DNA from 3 places in the Micromonospora sp. B9E7 genome. Region 3 is predicted to be linked to each of the others. Evidence: riboswitches for the same ligand, from Rfam matches in the RefSeq annotation. Region 3 holds a riboswitch; each other region holds the start of a gene.
The links. Region 3 has a riboswitch for cyclic di-AMP ahead of ABGB10_RS22675 (C39 family peptidase). Riboswitches for the same ligand answer to the same signal wherever they lie in the genome.

Region 1: it holds a riboswitch for cyclic di-AMP, as region 3 does, so the genes downstream of both, ABGB10_RS04155 (hypothetical protein) here and ABGB10_RS22675 (C39 family peptidase) in region 3, are expected to answer to the same signal.
Region 2: it holds a riboswitch for cyclic di-AMP, as region 3 does, so the genes downstream of both, ABGB10_RS21005 (hypothetical protein) here and ABGB10_RS22675 (C39 family peptidase) in region 3, are expected to answer to the same signal.

The regions. Positions count from the first base shown of each region.
Region 1 is NZ_JBDPLX010000002.1:316,955-320,224, reverse strand. It holds gene ABGB10_RS04165 (SRPBCC family protein) at 1-157, shown strand, start outside; gene ABGB10_RS04160 (hypothetical protein) at 446-979, opposite strand; gene ABGB10_RS04155 (hypothetical protein) at 1,057-2,070, opposite strand; cyclic di-AMP (ydaO/yuaA leader) riboswitch at 2,126-2,257, opposite strand; gene ABGB10_RS04150 (cation diffusion facilitator family transporter) at 2,370-3,270, opposite strand, start outside.
Region 2 is NZ_JBDPLX010000013.1:61,162-64,431, forward strand. It holds gene ABGB10_RS21000 (YibE/F family protein) at 119-1,489, shown strand; cyclic di-AMP (ydaO/yuaA leader) riboswitch at 1,656-1,786, shown strand; gene ABGB10_RS21005 (hypothetical protein) at 1,791-2,810, shown strand; gene ABGB10_RS21010 (carbonic anhydrase) at 2,865-3,270, opposite strand, start outside.
Region 3 is NZ_JBDPLX010000015.1:69,765-73,034, forward strand. It holds gene ABGB10_RS22670 (hypothetical protein) at 1-341, shown strand, start outside; gene ABGB10_RS22675 (C39 family peptidase) at 409-1,251, opposite strand; cyclic di-AMP (ydaO/yuaA leader) riboswitch at 1,486-1,626, opposite strand; gene ABGB10_RS22680 (hypothetical protein) at 1,911-2,681, opposite strand; gene ABGB10_RS22685 (hypothetical protein) at 2,806-3,192, opposite strand.

The DNA of each region.
Region 1 (3,270 bases), on a different contig from region 3:
GGACGGCCTGGTCCGGATCGACGTCGAGATCACCCTGACCGCGCCGACCCCGCTGTTCCGGTACGCGTTCCGCCAGGCCCGTGCCGCCCACCTCGCCCTGGCCACCCGACTGGGCCCGGCCCTGGAACGCGCCACCGACCCCCCGCCCTCCGCCTGACCCGCCTGACCCGCCTACGCCCCAGGCCTCGTGCCCATGCCGTGCGCCCGCGCCCTGCGCCCTGCCCAAGATCCCAGCAACATCTCGGATGTTGCTGCCTCCGGCAGGCGGGAGACACCACCATCCCTGATGTTGCGCGGATCTTGAGGACGAACACCGGCGCGGCCGACCGGGAGCGGATCGGAACGTCCGCAGCCGCCAAGGTCACGCTCGATCGTGGATGTAGTGGCCTCCGTGGCGTCAGGAGGCCACTACATCATGGTTGCAGTGCGATCATGATGTAGGTGGTCACCCTGGCGGCGTCGTCGTCGCGGCCTGGTCCAGGGCGGCGCGGGTGCTGTTCGCGGTGGTCGGTCGGGTGACCGGCCGCCGGCCCCACGGCTTGTAGGTGGACAGCACCGTCGCGATGATCATGAGGCTGGTCGACACCGCGGGTGCGATCACCAGGTCGGCGCGATCCCGTGCGGGCAGGGCGGCGCCCAATGCTCCGGCGTGTCGCAGGTTCGGGGTGAGCAGGAACAGCACCAGTCCGACCATCACCGTGGTGAGCACGAGCTTGACCAGCACCCACCGGTAACGCAGCAGGCCCCACGGCGTGAGCAACGCGCTGGCGACACCGATCAGCCAGACCAGGACGCTCAGCGGCGCGAACAGGACGGTGCCGACCACCGCGCCGACCGGGTAGAAGACGGCCGGGTCGGCACCCCGCTGCACGGCGATGCCGAGGGTGAGCAGCACCAGGTCGGTGCCGAGCCAGCCCAGCGAGGTGACCAGATGCAGGGTGAGCAGCCCCTTGCGGGCCGTGGGTGGGATCCGAGGCATACCGCGATGCTGCCCGCCGACCCTGGCCGGGTCGTCCGACCACCGACGACATCAGGTGTACGTCCGGCCACGGGTGGTCAGTAGACCGACAGGTGTACGTGGTTGGTGTGGTCGGTGGACGGCGTGCCGTTAGCGCCGCTGTACGACTTCCACCCGCTGCTGGGCAGCCAGATCTGTCGGTACCAGATCACGTACAGCACGGCGAGCCGGTCGGCGTTGCGGATGAAGTACGCGGCCAGGTTGTTGCCGTACGTCTTGTCGCCGCCGGTGGCGTTCCCGCCGAAGCCGCTCTTCTGCGCGGCGAAGTCGCAGGCTCGGCCCTTCGGGTGTTCGCCGGAGCCTCCGTTGCGGTGGCAGGAGACGTACCGGGTGAAGCCGGCGGCCTTGGCCTGGTTGAGGGCGTGCAGGGTGCGCGGGGTGACGCAGCCGCTGGCCGGCGTGGGGTCGTCGACGCTGCACGACTCCTTCGGCCAGGAGCCGTCGGAGTTGCGCGGCGCGGCCTTCGCGTTGCTGGTGGAGGTGCCCCGGTTGGAGTCGGTGTCGGCGGTGGTCTGCGGCTTCGGGGCGGTGGCGACGGTCAGGGCCCGCTCTGCCTGCTCCTTGCGCTTGGCCATCACCGCGACCTGCTTGCGTTGTTCGTTGATCTCACCGTCCAGGGCGACCCGGGTGCGGTTGGCCTGGTCCTTGCTGGCGAGGAGGTCGCGCAGCACCCGGTCCTCGTTGGCGGCCACCGCGTCCAGGGCGGCGGCCCGGTCCATGAAGCCTTCCGGGCTGTCGCTGTTGAGCAGCGCCGACATCGCGCTGAGTCGGCCGGTGCGGTACGCGACGCCGGCGATCTCGCCGACCTTGCCGCTGCGCTGGTCGAGCTCGACCTCGAGGGTCTTCAACTGGGTGGTGAGCTGCTGCTGCCGCTGCACGGAGGCGTCCAGGGCGCGCTTCGCGTCCAGGTAGCCCTTGCTGGCGGCCTCGAGTTGGGCTCGAAGTGCCGGGGTGCCGCCCTCTTCGTCGGAGTCAGGTGCGGCGGCCCGTTGGCCGGTCGGGGGAGCGGCCGAGGCGGTGCCGGCCGGGAGCGCGACGCCGAGGGCGAACATCGCGACGATCAGGGCCGCCAGTCGGGCGGCAGGTGGTCGTGCTGGTGCCACTGCGCAGTCCTTCCGTCAGCCGCCGACCGGGTTAGCTGACGGGTTCGGGACGGAAGATCCCTACCGCTGACGCGGATGCACCCCAGGAACATGGTTCCCCGGTTCGCCCGTGCGGGCGATTAGGCGACGACCACCACCGGCGCCGGGAGGCGCCGCCTGGTGGCGGCCGGGACCGAGCCTACCGGTACCGGTGGGGCGGCTGCAGCGAATGTGACGGACGGTGCGTGCGTCGTGACGGGGAGCCGCCGTCACCACTCGATGGAGCCGCATGCCCCGGAGGGGGCACCCGGCTCGATCTGCAACGTCGCGTGCTCGATCCGGAAGTCGTCGTGCAGGGCCGTACGCGCGGCGGTGAGCACCGCGCCGACCTCCGCGCCGGGCTCCATGGTCAGGTGTGCGGAGGCCACGTCCATGCCCGAGGTGAGCGTCCAGACGTGCAGGTCGTGCACCTCGACCACGCCGGGGACCGCGGCCAGCCGGTCGTGCACGGCGGTCACCTGGAGGTGTTCCGGTGCGGCCTGCACCAGGATGCGGACGGCTGCCCGGGCCAGCCGCCAGGTGCGCGGCAGGATGAACACGCCGATGGCGACGGCGACCAGCGGGTCGGCCCACCACCAGTCGGTGACGGTGATGAGCAGCGCCGCGCCGATCACGCCGACCGAGCCGAGCAGGTCGCCGAGCACCTCCAGGTAGGCGCCCTGGATGTTGATGCTCGCCTGCGCGCCGGGGCGGAGCAGGGCGAAGGCGACGACGTTCGCGAGCAGGCCGAGCACGGCCACCACGAGCATCGGGCCGGTGACGACCTCGTGCGGGTCGCCGAAGCGGCGGATCGCCTCGACCACCACGTAGACCGCGACGCCGGAGAGCAGGACGGCGTTGGCCAGCGCGGCGAGCACCTCGAGTCGGTAGAGCCCGAAGGTGCGCTGCGGGTCACCGGTGGCCCGCCGGGTCGCGGTGATCGCGGCGAGCGCCATTCCGATGCCGAGCACGTCGGTGAACATGTGCCCGGCGTCGGAGAGCAGGGCGAGCGAGCCGGTGTGCAGGGCGGTCACCGCCTCGACCACCATCAGGGTGGCGAGCAGCCCGAATGCCGCCCAGAGTCGCCCCCGGTGCTGGTGTGCGGCATTGGCGACGGACCCGTGGTGGTGG
Region 2 (3,270 bases), on a different contig from region 3:
GTGACCAAGCGGTCGTCAGCCGGCGAACGGTCGCGCTCTTCCACCGGGTTTCGACAGTGACGGTGAACCGACCGGCCCACTGACACGTACCCCGCACCGGATCGTTGGGAGTCTCACCTTGGGTTCCGACCACACCCGTCCCGCTCCGTCCGCCCCGCCCCGGGTCCGACGGATCCTCGTCATGACCGTGGTGCCCCTCTTCGTCGCCACGGTGGTCGCGGCGGCGCTCCTCTGGCCGCGCGGCGACTCACCGCAGTCCGACGGCGGGGCGGACGTGCCGCGCTACCCGGGCACGGTGACCCGGGTGGTGACCGAACCGTGCCCGCCGACGCCGTCGAGCCCCGAGGGCACACCGCGCGTCGGCGACGGGCGCTGCGGCACGGTCGACGTCCGCGTGGACGACGGGCCGTCGGCCGGCCAGCAGGTACGCACGCCGGTGCCGGACGGGCCCGGCGCGCCCCGGGTCGAGGTCGGCGACGAGATCATCCTGGTCGAGCTGACCGACCCCACCGATCCCACCATCAGCAACTGGAACATCGCCGAGCACCAGCGGGGCACCCCGCTGCTGTGGTTGGCGGTGGTCTTCGCCGCCGCGATCGTCGCGTTCGGTCGGTGGCGGGGACTGGCCGCGCTCGCCGGGTTGGCGGCCAGCTTCGCCATCCTGCTCACCTTCGTGCTGCCGGGTATCGGCGCGGGGAAGTCACCCCTGCTGGTGGCGGTGGTCGGCGCCGCTCTGATCATGTTCGTGGTGCTCTACCTGACGCACGGGGTCACGGCACAGACCTCGGTCGCGGTGCTCGGCACCCTGGGCAGCCTGGTGTTGACCGGCGTGCTCGCCACCATCGCCACCGCAGCGGCCCACCTCACCGGCTTCGGCAGCGAGGAGGCCACCACTCTGTCGATGTTCCAGGGTGACGTGGACCTGCACGGCCTGCTGCTCGCCGGAATCATCATCGGATCGCTCGGAGTTCTCGACGATGTCACGGTCACCCAGGCGGCCACCGTCACCGAGCTGGCGCACGCCAACCCTGGGCTGACCCGGTTGCAGCTGTACCGTGCGGCAACCCGGGTCGGCCGAGCGCACATCGCGTCCACTGTCAACACCATCGTCCTGGCGTACGCGGGCGCGTCGCTGCCGCTGTTGCTCCTGCTCACCGCCGACGCGCGGCCGATCGGGCAGATCCTCACCAGCGAGTTCCTCGCACAGGAGATCGTCCGCAGCGCGGTCGCCACCCTCGGCCTGATCGCCGCGGTGCCGCTGACCACCGGGCTGGCCGCAGTGGTGACCGCCGCCGGTCGCACCGACGCCACGTCGCCCGCCGACGCTCCCGCTCCGCGACCGCAGACGGACCGGGCGGAGGCACTGGCCGCACTGATCTCACCGCGAACGGGTCACCCCGACGAGTCGGACCCGACGCGGACCTCACCCCCATCCACCGCCGCCGACCGGTGGCCGGAGCCGAACAGGAGCACGGATACGACATGGTGACACTCCTCAGCGTGACCAGATCGGGCCTCCACCCTGAGAACCACGTCACTGGTCACTCAACGCTATGGCGAAATGACACTTTTGGTAGGCATCCAGGCGTAGCTCACCTGGTCGACTCTCGGGTAACCTCGCTGCCGGTCACCGATGAAGGCGCGAAGCGGCGTCTGCGGTGCCACCGCCCAATCGCCAACCGGCGAGCCGGGGACCCAGTTACGTGGGGTGAATCCGCGTCAGCGGTAGGGGCCACTTCCGCCCCGAACCCGTCAGCTAACCCGGTCGGCGGTCGACGGAAGGGAACATTGTGACGGCACCCCTACGCCGCTGGATGACACCCGTGGTGGCCGTGATCGCCGCACTGACCGTGCTCGCCGGGCCCCTCCCGGCCCACGCCGCCCCGACGACTCCCACCCCGTCCGGGCACGAGGAGGACGGTGAGCCGAAGCTACTCACCGACGTCATCGAGCAGGCCAACCGCGACTACTCCGCAGCCAAGTCCCAACTGGACAAATCCAAGAAGCGGCAGGGTGATCTGGCGCAGGAGGTCGATCGGGCCCGGGCCGACCTGGACGCGCTGACCCCGCAGGTCGGGCAGATCGCCGCCCAGTCGTACCGGACCGGCCGCATCGGCGCGCTCGCGATGCTGTTGGAGAGCAAGGCCCCCGACGCGTTCGTCCAGCGCGCCTCGCTGCTCGACGAGTTGAACATGGTCAACGGCAAGAAGCTCGCCGAGGTCAACGCGGTGAAGGCCCGCGCCGAGCAGGCCAAGCTGGCCCTCGACGCGGAGGTCCGCGAGCAGCAGAAGCAGACCGCCCTGATGGCGAAGCGGAAGAGCGAGGCGGACAAGGCGCTCTCCCTCGTCGGCGGCAAGGGCTTCACCGGCGGCCTGGTGGACGCCACCTCGAAGGTCGCCAAGATCGGCCCGGGTCGCACCGCCGACGGTGACTGGAAGCCGCAGTCGTGCAGCGAGAAGGACCCGACCACGTCCGGTTGCGTCACGCCCCGCACGCTGCACGCGTACAAGGAGGTCAAGGCGGCCGGCTTCAACCGGTTCGTCGGCTGCTACCGCTCCGGCGGGCCGTGGGAGCACCCGAAGGGCCGCGCCTGCGACTGGTCGCTGCAGAAGAGCGGCTTCGCCCCGTGGCACAACGATGACACCCGGAAGTACGGCAACAACGTCGCCGCCTTCCTCATCCGTAACGCCGACCGGCTCGGCATCTACTACGTGATCTGGAACCGGCAGATCTGGTTCCCGGCGACCGGCTGGAGTTCGTACAGCGGGCCGTCGAACCACACCGACCACGTCCACATGTCGCTGCTCTGACCCGCAGGATCCTCGACGAGGGCCGTTCCGCGTCGCGGAGCGGCCCTCGTCGTGTCAGGCGGCGGCAGGCGCGGCCGGGTCGGTGTCCAGGGTCGTGAAGCCGGCCGGCACCGCGGTCACCGGGCGGGCCTCTCCGGCGGCGAGCCGGTACGACACACCCACTACCGCGCACCGCCCCTGCGCCACCTCGTCGGCCAGCACGGGCGACTGCCCGAGCAGCGTCTCGACGGTCTGTGCGATGTGGATGTCGACGATGCCGTCGATGTCCCGCACACCCTCGGCCTCGGCCCGGCGCAGGCTGGGCAGCACGGCGTCGACCACCGCGGGCAGGTGCCCCGGCGGTCGGGTGCCGGTCGCGGCGGACTCGCGGGCCGCCTGCACCGCGCCGCACGAGTCGTGACCGAGCACCACCACCAGCGGGGTGCCGAGCACCGTCACCGCGTACTCCACGCTGCCGAGC
Region 3 (3,270 bases):
CCGCGACCATGCACCTGCCGCAGGAGAACCGGCAGAACGCCTGCGCCGGCGACGGGGACCCGGGCATCGCCGACAGCGGCATCCACCTCGGCGCGGATGCGACCAGCCTGCTGAACGCCTCCACGATCCGCGTCGTGGGCATCGACGCGAACCGCACCGGCATCGCCCCAGGCACGCTGAGCGGCTTCGGCATGACCGGCTACGGGTCGAGGGCCACCAGCGGCTCCAGCAAGATCGATTATCTCTTCGTGAAGGGCAGCGTGCAGTCGTCCACCATCGACCACACGGTCGGCGGGACGAAGTCGAACCACCTGGCGCTGTACGGCTTCATCGCCTACTGACGGCACAGACGCCGCGGGCGCCGGCCCCTTGTGGGGGACGGCGCCCGCGGCGGTCAGCGTGCCTGGGTCAGGCGGAGTAGCCCCGGCTGGCGATCCAGTTGGCCAGGTCGATGGTGGTGATCCAGTACGACGGGTCGGCCGCGTTCGCGGAGTCGGCGATCCGGACGGTGCGGCCGTTGTCCTTGTAACCCACGACGGCGATGTAGTGCCCGCCGCCGTAGGAGTGCCAGCCGCCGTCGGTGTCGACGGCGTCGCCGACGACGTTCGCGACCACGCCGCGTCCGTCGGTGATGGCCTTGACGACGTCGGCCTGGAGCCGGTCCATCTGGGCCGGGCTGGGCGCGCCGGCGAACATCCGGGTCCGGTACGGGGAGCCCTTCACCTCGGCGTTGAGCACCCGGGTGGTGTCCTCGGCCGAGTTGGTGCCCATCTCGGTGGTGCCCAGCTCTGCGCCGAGCTCCTCCTGGGTGCGGTCGATGCCGGTGGCGCTGAGCGCGTTACGGGTGGCCGCCGGGCCGCAGTTGTAGTACGTGTTCTGCGCCTCGTAGTCGTAGTCGAGCACCTTGGTCGCGGGTGGCTTCGGCGGCGTCGGCTTACGGGTCAGGTCGGGGTTGGCCTTGGCCGCCGGAGACGCGGCGCTGGTGGCCGGAGCGGCGGTGGTCGGCGCGGCGCTGGCCGACGGGGACGCCTCGCGCACCTCGCCACGGGAGGCGGCGACGTCGCTGCGCATCTCGGCGACCGTGGTCGCGGTGCGCTGGCCGGCGGGTGCGTCGTCGGCGGTGGTGAGCAGGGCGCCGGTGGTGGTGGCGATCGCGAGGGCCGCGGCGGAGGCGGCAACGATCTGGTACGGGCGCTCGGTGGCGAAGCGGCGGAGCTGACGCTGCAGGGTGTGCTTCACGGGGTCCTCCACGGATCGGGGGGGAGAGCGGCACACCGGCGACCGGACCGGTATCCGGGCAAGCGCCAGCGCGCGGACCGTGGTCCGCGGATGGTGAACCGCTCAGGGGAACGCCCGGCGCGGCCGGGCGGTTAGGCGATGACCCGGGGGGTCAGCTCACCGTCACTGGACGAATGAGCGGGGGCACCGCTGCGCCGTGGAGGCGAGGGAACAACCGAGGGGTGGAAAGGTGCTGCACGAGGATGGAACTCCTTCCGACACCGCCTACCGGGTTAGCTGACGGATTCGGGCGGGAAGATCGCCCTACCGCGGGCCATGCTCGCGGATTCACCCCGGACTTACTGATGGGTCCCCGGTTCGTTCATCACGATTGAGCGGGTCGGCGCGGCGTCGCCTCTTGCGATCGGTTACCGCACCGGACGGGACGACACTACTGGCCCGTCCGCACCCTGCCAAGCCAGCTTCACCTGCGTAAACCCAAATCGTGGCGGCAATTTCTGCGCGTATTGCCGATGACGTGACTCGATGGGACAAGCGGATGCGGTGACGCCTACGGGCGACAACCGGACAGGCCGCCGAGAATGCGACCAGAATCACCGGAAGAATCGTGCCGATCGCGCCGGACGCCCGATTCCCCGTCGACGTGAGCCGGCTCACGTCACGGATCGGGCTCAACTCACGCGGGCCGGCCGCCACCGTGCCACGACCGCCGGTCGGAACGCACCGGTCACCGCTCGTCGCGCGGGTAGCGGGTTCGGTCGCAGCCGGGCCGCCGCCGCGTAGGCCTCCGTGGCAAGGACGCGCGCCGAGTCGGCAGCCAGTTCCGCGTCCCGCCAGGCAGCCCGCTCCCGGGCCGCGGCGGTCTCGTAGTCGGCCAGCCTCGCGTCCCGGATCGCCCGACTGAGCAGCACCTCCTGCTCGACCGGGTGCCGCCGGGGGTCCCAGCCGCGCCGGTGCGCGAACACGTCGCCGAGCTGCGTCATGGTCAGGTCGCCCCGCCAGTACGCCGCCATCGCCGCCCGGTGCAGATAACGCTCCCGGGCGGCGTACTCGGCCGGGGTTCGGGGGGTGTGCGGGGTGGGCAGCGCCCCGGCACCGGCGAAGCGACGGGCGGCGGCGTCCGCCTCGTCGTAGCCGCCCCAGGCCCGCTCCATCTCCTCCTGAGCGGTCAGCCAGGCAGCACGTCGCCGCTGGGCGGTCCTGGCCGCGCCGGCTGCGGCGACCGCCACCTCCTCGGCGTACCGGCGCCTGTCGACGGCCTCGGCGGCGGCCACCTCCCGAGCGGTGGGGGCGGCCAGGTGCGGATCGTCCGAGGGCCGGTCCCGTTCGGGGCGGGCCACCAGCAGGGCGAGGACGCCCAGGGCAAGCAGGAACAGGGTGGACCAGATGGCGGCGGCCTGCGGCACCTCGGTCACGAACTGGTAGAAGACAGCGGTCTCCATGGTCGGCACCTCGGGGAGAGAGCAATGCGATGGGGAGCCGCACCGGCCACGGCGGAGCACGGGCCGGTGGGGCGCGGAGTTGGTGGGTCGACAGGCGCGGCGGCGGGACGCTCGTCCCGATGACTCAGCGCCCGGGTGGCGCCCGGGGTGCCCGGCTGCTCGGGTCGTGGGCGAGGGGCAGCCGGTCGGCCCCGGCCGCGCGCACCGGCAGCGGGCCGCTCGTGACGGTGGCCTGGTCGTCGGGCGGCGCGGGTCGCGCGTCGACCGACCACGTCGCGGAAGACTCCTCGACGGGGCTCTCGGTCGCCGTCCGCGCCTCGTGCACGGCCTCCTGCGCGGAGGTGGACGGGCAGGTCGCCGGAAGTGCGCTGAGGGCGAACGGAGTTGGCACAGCCGCCGAGGCCGGGCCCGCGCCGAGCGCCAGGGCCGCGACGACGGCGAGGCTGGTCAGCACCCGCGTCGCCCAGCGCGCCACCCACCACAGCGGACAGGTGAACGCGACCGGAAGCACGACCCCACGCTACCGTCGGGCCGACCTCAGCGCACCGACCACGGGCGTGTCGCCGCACGCCGCGCCGGACCCCCACTG